One region of the Cryobacterium sp. TMT2-14 genome, then DNA from elsewhere that is predicted to be linked to it. Evidence: predicted binding sites of a transcription regulator. Region 1 holds the regulator's gene; the other holds the start of a gene.
What was found. Region 1 encodes LexA, which represses DNA repair genes until DNA is damaged. Its sites were predicted from a motif close to TCGAACANNTGTTCGA; they were not measured.
Positions count from the first base shown of each region.

Region 2: the regulator LexA is predicted to act here: its motif matches at 5,080-5,095, upstream of E3O28_RS13865 (HNH endonuclease signature motif containing protein).

Region 1 is NZ_SOFV01000025.1:36,511-43,542, forward strand. It holds gene metE (5-methyltetrahydropteroyltriglutamate--homocysteine S-methyltransferase) at 1-1,748, shown strand, start outside; gene lexA (transcriptional repressor LexA) at 1,942-2,646, opposite strand; gene E3O28_RS09885 (LysM peptidoglycan-binding domain-containing protein) at 2,930-3,286, shown strand; gene E3O28_RS09890 (histidinol-phosphate transaminase) at 3,336-4,415, shown strand; gene hisB (imidazoleglycerol-phosphate dehydratase HisB) at 4,442-5,065, shown strand; gene hisH (imidazole glycerol phosphate synthase subunit HisH) at 5,062-5,694, shown strand; gene priA (bifunctional 1-(5-phosphoribosyl)-5-((5-phosphoribosylamino)methylideneamino)imidazole-4-carboxamide isomerase/phosphoribosylanthranilate isomerase PriA) at 5,752-6,498, shown strand; gene E3O28_RS09910 (SseB family protein) at 6,482-7,032, shown strand, end outside.
Region 2 is NZ_SOFV01000040.1:103,593-110,624, forward strand. It holds gene E3O28_RS13835 (succinic semialdehyde dehydrogenase) at 1-544, shown strand, start outside; gene ppk2 (polyphosphate kinase 2) at 586-1,551, opposite strand; gene E3O28_RS13850 (hypothetical protein) at 1,956-2,138, shown strand; gene E3O28_RS13855 (Sec-independent protein translocase TatB) at 2,135-2,515, opposite strand; gene E3O28_RS13860 (O-methyltransferase) at 2,602-3,234, shown strand; gene E3O28_RS13865 (HNH endonuclease signature motif containing protein) at 3,519-5,072, opposite strand; gene E3O28_RS13870 (DUF3117 domain-containing protein) at 5,503-5,679, opposite strand; gene E3O28_RS13875 (hypothetical protein) at 5,743-6,960, opposite strand; gene dapE (succinyl-diaminopimelate desuccinylase) at 6,936-7,032, opposite strand, start outside.

The DNA of each region.
Region 1 (7,032 bases):
ACCTTGTGCCGGTCTACGCCGCCCTCCTGCAGCGGCTGCGCGCCGCTGGAGCCGAATGGGTGCAGCTCGACGAGCCTGCCCTGGTCAGCGAGAGCATCGACATCCCGAGAACGGATGCCCTCGCCGGCCTCCGCTTCGCCTACAACACCCTCGGCGCCCTCGCCGAGCGTCCCGCCCTGTTTGTCGCCGCGCCGTACGGCAGCCTCGACGACGCCCTACCCGTTCTTGCCATCACCCCGGTGGAAGCCATCGGGCTTGACCTCGTGCGGGGAAGCGTGCCGGCGGAGACCCCCGGACTAAACACGACCACTCTCGTGGCCGGCGTCATTGACGGCCACAATATCTGGCGCGGCGACCTGGCCGCCGCCTTCGACACGGCGGCCGGCCTGGTCCGCCTCTCGCCGCGGATCTCGGTTTCCACCTCTACCTCGCTGCTGCACGTTCCCCACGACGTCGACGACGAATCGGCGCTGGACGACGACCTGAAGACCTGGCTGGCCTTTGCGGATCAGAAGGTCGCGCAGGTTGCCACACTCGCCCGCGGCCTCAGTCTGGGCCGCCGTGCCATCGAGATCGACCTCTCTGCGGCCTCCGCGGCCCTCGACGCGCGGGGGGTGGCTCCCGGAGTCCACGATGGCGCCGTTCGGGTGCGCGCCGACGCGCTCGCTCCGGGCGACTTCACCCGGGGCGCCTACGCAGCCCGAGTGGCAGCCCAGGAGATGGCCCTCGGGCTGCCGTTCCTGCCGACGACCACGATCGGATCCTTCCCGCAGACCGGGGACATCCGTCGGGCCAGGGCGCAGCTGGTACGGGGGGTGCTGAGCACCGCGGACTACCGGGACCTGATGCGCGCCGAAATCCGTCGGGTCGTCTCGCTGCAGGAAGACATCGGCCTCGACGTGATCGTGCACGGGGAGCCGGAACGCAACGACATGGTGCAGTACTTCGCCGAGAACCTGGACGGCTTCGCGGTCACCGAGAACGGCTGGGTGCAGTCCTATGGCAGCCGGTGCGTGCGCCCGTCGATCCTCTGGGGTGACGTGTCCCGGCCGCGGCCCATCACGGTCGAGTGGTCGGCGTTCACGCAGGGGCTGACGCCCAAGCCCGTCAAGGGGATGCTCACCGGTCCGGTCACGATCCTCGCGTGGTCGTTCGTGCGCGACGACCAGCCGCTGGGCGAGACGGCCAGGCAGGTGGCCCTGGCCCTCCGGGACGAGATCGCCGACCTGGAGTCGGCCGGCATTCAGATCGTCCAGGTCGACGAGCCCGCGCTGCGGGAGCTGCTGCCGTTGAAGCAGAAGGACCAGGCGGAATACCTCGACTGGTCGGTGGGGTCCTTCCGCCTGGCGACGGCCGGTGCGGCCGCGGCCACCCAGATCCACACCCACCTCTGCTACTCGGAGTTCGGGGTGGTCATCGACGCGATCCGCAACCTGGACGCCGATGTGACCAGCATCGAGGCGGCACGCTCTCGCATGGAGGTGGTGGGCGATATCCGGTCCCAGGGCTTCGACCACGGTATCGGCCCGGGAGTGTGGGACATCCACTCGCCGCGTGTGCCGAGCGTGTCCGAACTCACCGACCTGCTCGAGCGCGCCGCGGCGGCCATCCCGGCCACCCGGCTCTGGGTGAACCCCGACTGCGGCCTCAAAACCCGCGGCTACACCGAAACCGTCCAGTCCCTGCACAACATGCTCGCCGCCACCCGCATCCTCCGCGCCCGCCTGACCTCCTCCGTCTCCGCCTGACCCCGCCTCCACCCACACAAAAGCCGGGCACGACACCAAGAACAGTGTTCGTGCCCGGCCCACAAGACCCGGCTCACAAGACCCGACCGAAATAACCATGGTGACTCAACACTCGCGCGTCTCCACGACGCTGGTCGAAACCGTTGAGACCAAGAGTCCGCCTGAAATGCTGATGTGCTTGACTGCTGATGCCCTAAACCGACCGCAGCACTGCCACAACCTTCCCCAGAATCTCGGCGTGATCGCCGACGATGGGTTCGAAGTTGGTGTTGCGGGGCAGTAGCCAGGTGTGCCCGTCGCGCTGGCGGAAGACCTTGACGGTTGCCTCGTTGTCGAGCATGGCTGCAACGATTTCACCGTTTTCGGCGGTCTTCTGCTGCCGCACGACGACCCAGTCGCCGTCCATTATGGCGGCGTCGATCATCGATTCGCCCGACACCTTGAGCATGAACAGATCGCCCTTGCCCACCAGCTGGCGGGGTAGCGGGAAAATCTCGTCGATCTGCTGTTCGGCGGTGATCGGGATGCCGGCGGCGATGCGACCGACGAGCGGAACCATGGCGGCGTCGCCGACCTGCACTCCGGTGTGGAAACTTTCCGAGGCTCCGGCCGTCGTGTCTTCGGGCGACTGCGGAATCTCGATGAGCACCTCCAGTGCTCGGGGACGGTTCGGGTCTCGGCGGAGGTAACCGCTCAGTTCCAGCTGGTTGAGCTGGTGGGTGACGCTCGACAGTGACGACAGGCCGACGGCGTCGCCGATCTCGCGCATGCTCGGCGGATAGCCGCGTTGGCTGACCGAGCGCTGGATGACGTCGAGGATGGCGAGCTGCTTCTCGCTGAGGCTCTTGCGCCGTCTGGTGCCGCCCTTGTCGCGGGGACCGCTGGTGTTCTGTGCCACGTTCGTCGCTCCTCGTTTTGATTGATGCGCTGGCAGCAAGCAGCGAATGCCGCCGATTCACGCGAATGTCGGGGGTGCCTGATTGAGTGTCAATCAACAATCGAAACTGTATCCGCGTTGAGCTCATTATACAAACATGTATTCGAGTGAGTCGGAATAAATATTTCAGAAACTACCGAATAAAGCTTGATTGTTCGAATAATCGAATATACATTCGGAACATAAGTTCGCATCCGGCTCTCCCGGCCGAGAGTCGGATGCGTCTTCTCACAGGAGGTATCACATGAGCACTGCACTTGAACGAGGCGCCCCCATCGCGACCGGACGCACCCGGCTCCGACTCACCCGGCGCGGTCGCGTCGTTTTCACGTCCCTGGCTGCCTTTCCGCTCGTGGCCGTGGCCCTGGCCGTCGCCCTCAACGGAGGCATCGCCGCCGCCGAGAACTCGACCGTCGCTCACGTGGCCTCGGCCTTCGACTACGTCACCATCAAGTCGGGGCAGTCGCTCTGGCAACTTGCCGAGACAATCGCGCCCACGTCCGATCCGCGCGAGGTGATCGCCGAGATTGTGAGCCTCAATCAGCTGCCGTCCGACAGCGTGCAGCCCGGTCAGCGGCTGGCGCTTCCGAACGACCTGTGAACTACCCGCGGCGAGCCCCCGCCGGTCTCACCCCGGTAATATTGGGGGAGTGACCAGTCTCAACGATCTGCCCCTTCGCGATAATCTGCGCGGACTCACTCCCTATGGGGCGCCGCAGTTGCACGTGCCGGTGGCTCTCAACGTGAACGAGAACACCCACGGCATCCCGGCTGAGGTGGCGCAGGACATCGTGGCGGCGTTGGCCGTGGCGGTCACGACCGTGAACCGATACCCCGATCGGGAGTTCACCGAGCTGCGGGATTCCCTCGCCCGTTATCTCGGTCACGGCCTCACCCGAAAGAACATCTGGGCCGCCAACGGTTCCAACGAGGTTCTTCAGCAGGTGCTGCAGGCCTTCGGCGGCCCGGGTCGGTCCGTGCTCGGCTTCGCGCCGACCTACTCCATGTACCCTCTGCTGGCCTCCGGCACCGGCACCCGCTGGATCGCGGGCGGTCGTGACGCAAAGTTCGAACTCTCCCCGGCCACGGCGCTCGAGTGGGTCGACCGGGTTGCCCCTGACCTCGTCTTCCTCTGCTCGCCGAACAACCCCACCGGCACGCCCCTGTCCCTGGAAACGATCGCGGCCGTCTACGATGCGAGCGACGGCATCGTTGTCGTCGACGAGGCGTACGCCGAGTTCGGGACGGATGACGCGCCAACCGCCCTGAGCCTGCTTCCCGGCCGGGAGCGCCTGCTGGTGTCCCGCACCATGAGCAAGGCGTTCGCCTTCGCCGGTGTGCGCGTCGGCTATCTGGCCGCCGATCCCGCCGTGACGGATGCCCTCCGCCTGGTTCGTCTGCCCTACCACCTGTCCGCGCTCACCCAGGCTGCCGCGGTCGCCGCGCTCGTCCACACGCCCGCGATGCTTGCCATGGTCGACGACATCCGCGGGCAGCGGGACCGCATCGTGAGCGAACTGGCCCGGCTTGGCTACACTCCGCTGCGCAGTGCGAGCAACTTCGTGCTGTTCGGCGGCGTTGAGGACCCTCGGGCCACCTTCGAGGCGCTGCTGGCGGAAGGCATCCTTGTGCGCGACGTCGGCATCCCGGGCCACCTGCGGGTCAGCGCCGGCACCGAGGCCGAGACCACGGCGTTCCTCGACGCCCTCGAGGCGCTTGGGCGGCCGTGAACGGCGCGGGCCAATAAACTAGTCGTATGAGCTTCTCTTTCGCGACCACCTCGCCCCGTTTCGCCCACCTGCAGCGCGAGACCAGCGAGTCGAGCATCGACCTGTCGCTCAATCTCGACGGCACCGGTGAGTCGGACATCCAGACGTCGGTCCCGTTCTTCGATCACCTGCTCACGGCCTTCGCGAAACACTCGTTGACCGACCTCACCGTGCGCGCCCGCGGCGATATCGAGATCGATGTGCACCACACGGTCGAGGACGTCGGCATCTTGCTCGGCCAGGCGATCAAGCAGGCTCTCGGGGACAAATCCGGCATCTCCCGCTACGGTGACGCCGTCGTGCCGCTCGACGAGGCCCTCGTACAGGCCGTCGTCGACATTTCCGGGCGCCCCTACCTCGTGCACCAGGGCGAGCCGGCCGGTTTCGAGTTCCACCTGATCGGCGGCCACTTCACCGGCTCCATGGTGCGCCACGTGTTTGAGGCTATCGCCTTCAACGGCGGCCTCACGGTGCACGTCACCGTGCAGGGCGGCCGCGACCCGCACCACATCGCCGAAGCCGAATTCAAGGCGTTCGCCCGCGCGTTCCGCCAGGCGAAGGCGCTCGACCCGCTGGTGTCCGGCGTCCCCTCGACCAAGGGTGCGCTGTGACCAGCGTCGTTGTCTTCGACTACGGCACCGGAAACGTGCACTCCGCCGTCAAGGCACTCGAACTCGCCGGGGCCGAGGTGACGCTGACCGGCGACCGCCGTCAGGCGCTTGAGGCCGACGGGCTCGTCGTGCCCGGCGTGGGCGCGTTCAGCGCCGTCATGCAGGCTCTGAAGGCGGTGCACGGCGACGAGATCATCGACCGCCGGATCGCGGGCGGACGCCCGGTGCTGGGCATCTGCGTGGGCATGCAGATCATGTTCGAGCACGGCGTCGAACGCGGCGTGGACACGGAGGGGCTGGGCGAATGGCCCGGCACCGTGACGCAGCTGACGGCGCCGGTGCTGCCGCACATGGGCTGGGACACGGTCACGCCGGGGGAGGGCTCGACGCTGTTCCATGGCCTCGAGCAGGAGCGCTTCTACTTCGTGCACTCCTACGCCGCCCAGGAATGGTCCCTCGACGTCATGCCGCCGTTCCCGAAACCGATTCTCACCTGGTCCGAGCACGGACAACCTTTCCTGGCCGCCATCGAGAACGGACCGCTTACCGCCACCCAGTTCCACCCGGAGAAATCCGGTGAGGCAGGCATCCGTCTGCTCCATAACTGGCTCGGCACAGTCAAGAACTGACCTTGACTTTTCCCTGACTGACCCGGTCGCCGCGACCATTCCCAACCGAGGACACCCATGACTGTGCATACCCCTTCCCTCCGTCTCGTTCTGCTGCCCGCCGTGGATGTGGCCGACGGCAAGGCCGTTCGCTTGACCCAGGGCGAAGCCGGCACCGAGACCAACTACGGCGACCCCGTCGACGCGGCACTTGACTGGGCCCGCCAGGGCGCCGAGTGGATCCACCTCGTCGACCTCGACGCGGCCTTCGGTCGCGGCAACAACACGGATGTCATCCGCACTGTGATCCGCGAGGTCACGGGCGTGAAGATCGAGCTCTCCGGCGGGATCCGCGACGACGCGTCGCTGGACGCGGCCCTGAACGCGGGCGTCAGCCGGATCAACCTGGGCACCGCGGCACTGGAGAACCCGGAGTGGGCGGCGCAGGTCATCGCCCGGCACGGGGACGCCGTCGCCGTCGGGCTCGACGTGCGCGGAACCACCCTCGCCGCCCGCGGCTGGACCAGGGAGGGAGGGGACCTCTGGGAGGTGCTCGCCCGTCTCGAGGAGGCTGGCTGCTCGCGCTACGTCGTCACCGATGTGACCAAGGACGGCACGCTGCAAGGCCCCAACATCGACCTGCTCCGCCAGATGATGGAGCGCACTGACCGACCGGTCGTCGCCTCCGGCGGCATCTCCAGCCTCGACGACCTCCGCGCATTGCGCGAACTTGTACCGCTCGGACTCGAAGGCGCGATCGTCGGAAAAGCCCTCTACGCGGGGGCGTTCACCCTGAGCGAGGCGCTGGATGTCGCGGGCGCGTAACCTCGGCTCCACCGGCCTTCCCGGCGGACCCGGAGGGGGCGACTCCGCCGGGCAACCGTGGGAGGGACGACAGTTTGAGCCCAACATGCACAGCGACGACGACGGGCTCGCGCCCGAGCCGCTGCTGGCGGCCGTGCGCCGCTTCCAGGCTCGGGAGGCCGGCGAAGAGACGGTGGTCGACGCCATCCGTGGCTCACGGCTGCTCGTTCCCCTGGTGACCGAACTCGGCCAATCGGGCACCACCGAGGCCGGCCTCCGCGTCGACAAGACCCAGGAACTGTCGATCATCACCGTGGCCGGGCCCGACGGCCGCACGGTGCTTCCCGTGTTCTCCTCGGTCGCGGCGATGACGGCGTGGAACACGCAGGCCCGGCCGGTCCCGGCCGACGGCGTGCGCGTCGCGCTGGCCGCGGCTCAGGAGAACACCGATCTGGTCGTGCTCGATCCGACCGCGCCCACCGAGTTCGTGGTGCGGCGCCCGGCCCTGTGGGCCATCGCCCAGTCCCTGCCCTGGACCCCCAGCTATGCCAGTCG
Region 2 (7,032 bases), on a different contig from region 1:
CCGGGTGAGCGCGCAGGTGGCCGACGCGGTCGCCCACGGCGCCACGGTCGAGGTCGGGGGCCGTGCCCGCCCCGACCTGGGACCGTTCTTCTACGAACCCACCGTGCTGACCGGGGTCACCCCGGCGATGGAGTGCTTCGCCGGCGAAACGTTCGGCCCTGTGGTCGCGGTCACCGTGATCGACTCGGAGCAGGAGGCCATCCTGGCCGCCAACGACAGCGACTACGGGCTGAACGCGTCGGTGTTCTCCGGTTCCGTGCGGCGGGCTCTGCGCGTGGGCGGGGCCCTCGAGGCCGGCAGCGTGAACATCAACGAGGGCTATCGCGGGTCGTTCTCCTCGGTGGCGGCCCCGATGGGCGGCCTGAAGCAGTCCGGTCTCGGCCGACGCAACGGCCCGGAGGGACTGCTCAGGTTCGTGGACGCCGTCACCATCGCGCGTCCGACGGGTCTCGTGCAGCTGCCGCGCACCGGCCACGACTTCGAGCGGCTGGCCGGGCCGATGCTGCTGCTGGCGGCCGTGCTGAAGGGCATCCGCCGCCGCTGACCCCGGGCAGCAGAGCCGTGACCCGGCTCCGCGAACCCGGCTCAGACGAACAGCTTGGCCGACGCCGCCGCCTGCTGGGCCGCCTGCTGGGCCGCCTTCTCCGGCGCCAGCTTCGCCGCCTCCGCCTTGGTCGCCTTCTTCGCGTTCTTCTTGATCTTGGCCTTGCCCTTCGGCTTCGCCGTGGGCTTTCCCAGCGTGGTCGTGATGTCCGGCACTGGCCGGTTCAGCTCGCGCGGCGGGCGCTCGTACTCCGAGCCGGCGGGGCGAGTCGGAATGGTCACCTGGGGCGGCTCGCGATGCGTGTAGGGGACGATCGACAGCAGGTGGCTGATCATGTTGAGGCGCGCGGCCCGCTTGTCCTCGCTCTCGACGACCCACCATGGGGCCTCCGGCAGATCGGTGTGCACGAACATCTCGTCTTTGGCGCGGGAATAATCGACCCACTTCGTGATCGAGAAAAGGTCGGTCCCGGACAGCTTCCAGCGGCGCATCGGGTCGTTCAGCCGTGACCGGAACCGCCTCTCCTGCTCGGTGTCGGACACCGAGAACCAGTACTTGACGAGCAGAATGCCGTCTTCGACCAGCATCCGTTCGAAGAGGGGCGCCTGGTGCAGGAACCGGCGGTACTCGTCGGGGGTGCAGTACCCCATCACGTGTTCGACGCCGGCGCGGTTGTACCAGGAGCGGTCCATCAGCACGATCTCACCCGTGGAGGGCAGGTGTTCGATGTACCGCTGGAAGTACCACTGGCCGCGCTCGCGCTCGGTCGGCACCGGCAGGGCGACGATCCGGGCGACGCGGGGATTGAGAAACTCGCTGACCCGCTTGATCGCGGACCCCTTGCCGGCCGCGTCCCGGCCCTCGAAGATCACGACGATGCGGGCCCCGGACTCCTTGACCCATTCCTGCATGGCGACCAACTCGGTCTGCAGATTGCGCAACTCGGCGGAGTAGACGGGCAGCGGCACCCGCTTGGGCTTCGCGTGGGTGTTCGACGGCTTCGACACGGTCACACTCCTCAGATACGTGGGTTCAGCGTAGCGTGCACGCATCGCCCGTATGGCCCGGCCTGCATATTCTGGTGCGCACTGCGCCGCTCACCGCCCGGCCCTCGGCCTCAGCCTCGAGTGGCACATACACCTGTTCGACCCCGGCACGCATTTCTCCTGCTCGAGAATCATCGCCGACGATCTACCGCCCGCCGTCGGACAGGCCGTCGCCCTTTCCCGGCTGGGCGACGACCGAGCGGCCGTGGCGGACACCGGCGAGGGTGCGGCCAACCAGGGGACCTTCCGCGCATCGCTCTTTCCGGCCGGGCGCCTGATCGTGGTCGACGAGGACTTCTCGTCATTCGGGCTGTCCGGCGAGGTCATCGCAGCGGTCGGGAACACGATCCGAGCGCACTCGGCCCGTGTCGCGGGTCTACGTGCCCGACGTGCCCGACGTGCCCGACGTGCCCGGCCTGCCCAACCTGACCAACCTGCCCAACGTACCCGTTCCCGACGTCCGCCAGCTCGAATACGCCGCGTCCGGTGTGCTCGTCACCTGGTTCGTTTGGCCGCGTGGCTTCGTGGCTGCGTGGCTAAGTGGCTAAGTGGCTTCGGAGTCGAAGGGCGCCGGCAGCGTGGCGGCCTCCCTGGCGCGCTTGCGTTGCAGATAGGCGCCGTCGGGGTTCGGCACCGCCCGCGACACGGTCGCCGATTGGCCTTTCAGCTCGTCTTCGTCGGTGAGAGCTTCACGGATGATGCGGCGCGGGTCATACTGACGCGGGTCGAGTTTCTTCCAGTCGACGTCGTCGAAATCCGGGCCCATCTCGTCCCGCATCCGGTCTTTGGCCCCGTTGGCCAGGTTGCGGAGCTGCTTCACGAGACGGGCGAGCTGGGCGGCATAGTGGGGAAGCCGTTCGGGTCCGAGCAGGAAGACGGCGACAATCCCGATCAGTAATATCTTCTCGAAGGTCAAACCGAACATTCCCCCAGAATAACCCCCGGCGAGGCCTCCCCGGACCATGCCCGGCCCCCCTTAGGCTTGACCCATTCATCTACTGGAGTTGCGCTGTGTCTGACAAAGATCTGAACTGGAAATTCTCCGACGACTCAGTCGTGGAGTCCGACGCTGTGGCGCGGGCCAGACAGCAGTCCCTCGAACTCGGAATCGACGCGATTTCTCCGGCGGTCGGCGCTCAATCGGCCGTGATCGCGGCCGCCACCGGGGCCCGGAGCATTCTCGAGGTCGGCACCGGTGCCGGCGTCTCCGGCATCTGGCTGCTCACCGGCGCCCCCGGCGCCACCCTCACCTCGATCGACACCGAGGTCGACCACCAGCAGCACGCCAAAGCCAACTTCGCCGAAGCCGGCATCCCCGCGAACCGGGTACGCCTGATCACGGGTCGGGCAGCGGATGTACTGCCGCGCATGAACGAGAACTCCTACGACATTGTGTTCGTCGACGCCGATCCGCAGTGTGTGATCGAGTATGTCGAGCATGCTCTGCGCCTGGCCCGCCCGGGCGGAACCGTGCTCGTGGCCCACGCGCTCTGGCGCGGCCGCGTGGCCAACCCGGCCCAGCGCGACGATGTGGCGACCGGCTTCCGCACCCTGTTGACCGTCATCGCCTCGTCCACCGCAGTCATCAGTGCCCTCTCTCCTGTGGGCGACGGCCTGCTGCAGATCACCAAGCTCCGCGCCTAGACGGTCGAGCACACCCTCCGGTGGTCGAGCCGATCGGTGGTCGAGTCTGTCGGTCGTCGAGCCTGTCGGTCGTCGAGCCTGTCGAGACCCGGTGCGCCGGCTCCGGAGGCCCACACACCGGCATCCGTTGTCGCCGCCCGCGCTAACGGATGCCCCGGGCCGGGTTCGGAAGATGGCCCGCCTGGTTTCGACGACCTCGACCACCGGGCTCAGGTCGCTCGCGCCCGGGGATTTAAGCTGACGTCGGTCGAGCCGGACGAGACCGGTGACCCGATCCCGGGGACTCACCCTGACGTTGGTCGAGCCTGCCGAGGCCGAGACCGTGCCCGTGCCCGTGCCCGTGCCCGGTTGGCCGGGTTCCCTTCCGCGGCCCGCCAGGTGCGGGTGGGGTCGTAGCAGTAGGGTGCCCGGACTTGGGGTGTGCCGCGGATCATGCGGATGTTCCAGCCGGAGGTGTCGATGCTGTGGTGGTGGTACCAGCACAGCAGGACCCCGTTGGTGATCTCGGTTTTTCCGCCGCGGTACCAGGGGATCACGTGGTGTACTTCGCACCAGGCGGCGGGCACGGTGCACCCCGGAATGATGCAGCCGCCGTCGCGGGCGGCGATGGCGCGGCGTTGGGCCCGGTTGAAGAAACGATTCTCGGTGCTGAGGCTGAGGACCTCGTTGTGCGGCCCGAACCGGATCTCCTGAAATCCGCCGGCGCAGAGCGCCTGCTTCACACTTGTCAGCGAGATCGGCGCTTCGACGCCGTCGATCCAACCCACCCCATGGTCGGCGGTAAGGTCGGCCTGGTTGACGTGGATCATGACGGTGGGGGCGGCGCCGCCCATGGTCGGGGTCCCCGCGTCACGGGTGGCGGCTTCGAACACACCACGGAGGATGTCGGCGCGTTTCTGACCACCGTTACGGTCGTCGCTGAGGGCCGCCGCCTCCGCCCCCGGGATCAGCTGCCCGGCCGCCATGCGCGCCTGTTCTTCTTCGGTCGGAAACTTGGGCGCCGCGTGGGCGGAGAGATACGTGTCGAAGATGGCGTTCATGATGCCGCGGAGCTCCGGCGTGACTCCGCCGCGGAGCGGGTAGAGACCGTCGCGGAAGAGCCCGAACCCGACAGCGCTGCGGGCCTCGGCGACGGGCTCGTTGGGGGCGGTGCCGTCGGGATCGAGGCGAGCCTGCCACTGCCCCGCCATACCCCGCACCAGGTCCGCAGGGAACGCGAACCCCTCCCCGGGCAGGCCGCGGGTGTCGTCGGTGACGGCGCCGGTGGCACTGGCCACCAGGGCACGTTCGGCAGTGCCGAGCTCGTCGGGCGCGACCCGGGCCGCGACCTGGTCGAGGGCGGTGACGATGTTCTCGGCCGCGTCCACGCCGAGGTCCCCGGCGGTGAGGGAATCGGCCACGGCCGGGTAGTAGGGCGGCAACATGCTGGTGCCCGCCCGGCGCGGACTGACGTTCTCGCCCAGGCGCACCCGCCGGTTCGCCTCCCGGGAAGAGACGCGGGTCAGACGGGTGATCAGATCGATGCCGCTGCTGGCCCCGTTCTTATACGCGAGGGACTCATGGCCCAGGATGCGGCGGGACCGCACCGAAATGTCGGCGGCAGAGGCGACCCTGGCCGCATCGACCCGACGGCCGAGGTCTTCAACCGTGCCCAGCACCATCATCGCGTCCGCCTCACCCAAGAGTGAAAAAGACACCGAATCCAGCACGGCCGCCGCCAGGTCACGCACCTGCTGCAGCTGCTGCACGAGGGGTGACTGTGCACGGGGTGCCTGCGCGAGGGGCGGCACCGCCTGCGGTGAGGCGGTGGGGTGGTGCGGAGTGGGGGCTCCAGCCATGCCTACATCGTATACACGTTCTAAGTTGAAGTCAATAGATGAGGTAGGATGACTGTCGAGTTTCGTTTTCCTGTTCTAATCGATTCGGTGACAGAAGGGGGTGGCGACGCGGGGCACGGGTGGTGCGGCGCGGGTTTGCAGGCTGGACTGCCGGGTTTTGGCACGCTCAACCACCGGCGGCGAGCGCAGCCAGCCCGGGGCATCCGTCGTGACGTCAACTCGGAGAAATACGCGACACGCCGGAACTGATGGCGCCCAAACCGGCGTTTCCTAAGATTCTCCGCGTTTACGTGCCGACGGATGCGGGTGGCGGGCCCGGTGACGGGTACCTCCTACGGGCGGTGCGACTGCTGTCCGCGGGAAACCCATCCGCTCCAGGTCGGCAAAAAAGATCGGCCGCACAACCTGAGCTGCGCGGCCGAACCTGGAACTATACGGTCGGCTGGACTACACCGGCGAGGGCATCGTGAAGCTCTTTGGCTTCAGCGTCGTTCACAGAGACGACAAGTCGACCTCCACCTTCGAGCGGAACACGCACGATGATAAGGCGCCCCTCTTTTACAGCCTCCATTGGCCCGTCTCCGGTCCTTGGCTTCATGGCCGCCATGAACTCCCCTTCCATTCATTCGTCTGAACTTCTATTATCTGCCATTACGGGCTGAGACTGTAATTAGGGAGGTGTCCAGTCCGCTCCGTCGACCCCCCAGCACAGCAGGAGCCAGCCCCACTGTCCGGCGATGAACAGCAGCACGATGCCCACCCGGTAGACGGCGCTCCGCGGCTGCGCCACGGCACCCAACAACGGAAACATCGGCATCAGCAGGCGGAAGGTGCTCGACTGCGGGAAAAACACCGCTAGCAGGTAGAGGCCGTAGCTGGCGAGCCAGAACCGCAGGTCAGTGCCCAGTTGGCGCACCGCCGGCAGCAACAGGGTCAGGCCGAACGCCAGGATGAGCCCCGAGACAACGATGATGCCCAGCGGCATCCCGAGCCACCAGACACCGCCCTGGAACCAGGCGGTGAACGGAACGAGTTCCTGGTAGCCGATGTAGGCCGACCGCCAGGCCAGCTCGGTGTCGGTGTAGGCGGTGATCGACCCCGTGGCGATCCAGGCGATGGCCGGCCAGGCCAGGCCGGAAATGCCGCTGAACACGGCAACGGATGACGCCAGCAACCGTTCGCGCACCGAAAACGGGTCTTGTGTCCGGGCAAGCCAGCGGTGCAGGACGTGCAGCCCCAGGGCGAGCGCGAAGGCCAGGCCGCTGGGCCGGGTCAGCGCCATCACGGCGATCACCGGGAACAGCAGCACATACCGCCGCTCGAGCAGCAGGAGAAGTGCCAACGTGAGCAGGAAGAGGTACAGCGACTCGGCATAACCGAACTGCAGCACGGGCGACAGCGGGGCCACACAGAACAGCACCACCGCGAACAACGCCGTCCCGGAGGCCTGTACCGTGCGCATCAGCCGGTAGAACAGCAGGGCGGCGCCGAGGCTGGCGGCCAGGGACACGAATACGGCCACGGGTGCCCACGGCTGCCCGAGGAGCACCATCAGCAGGCGCACGACCACCGGGTAGCCGGGCATGAAGGCCCAGGCGTTCTCCGCGATCTCCCCGCCAGCGGTGAGCGGCAGTGTCGACGGGTAGCCCGCGACGGCGACGATGTTGTACCAGCGGGCGTCCCACATGTTCGCGAACTCCGCGTAGCCGGGTGACACGCCCGTCCACGGGTTGGCGCCCTGCACATTCGCAAGCAGTAGCACCAGGGTGGTCGTGACGAGCCGGGACGCGGCCCAGATCAGGGCGACCAGGGCCCACCATGGCGTGAGCCGGTAGCCGGCCTTCCAGCCGGACGACGCCACGGCTACCCGACGCTTGTGGTCAGCCACGCGCGAAGGCCGTCCTCGCAGTCCGTGATCTGCGCCAGGGCGACGCGTTCGTCGTCGGCGTGGGCCTTCAGC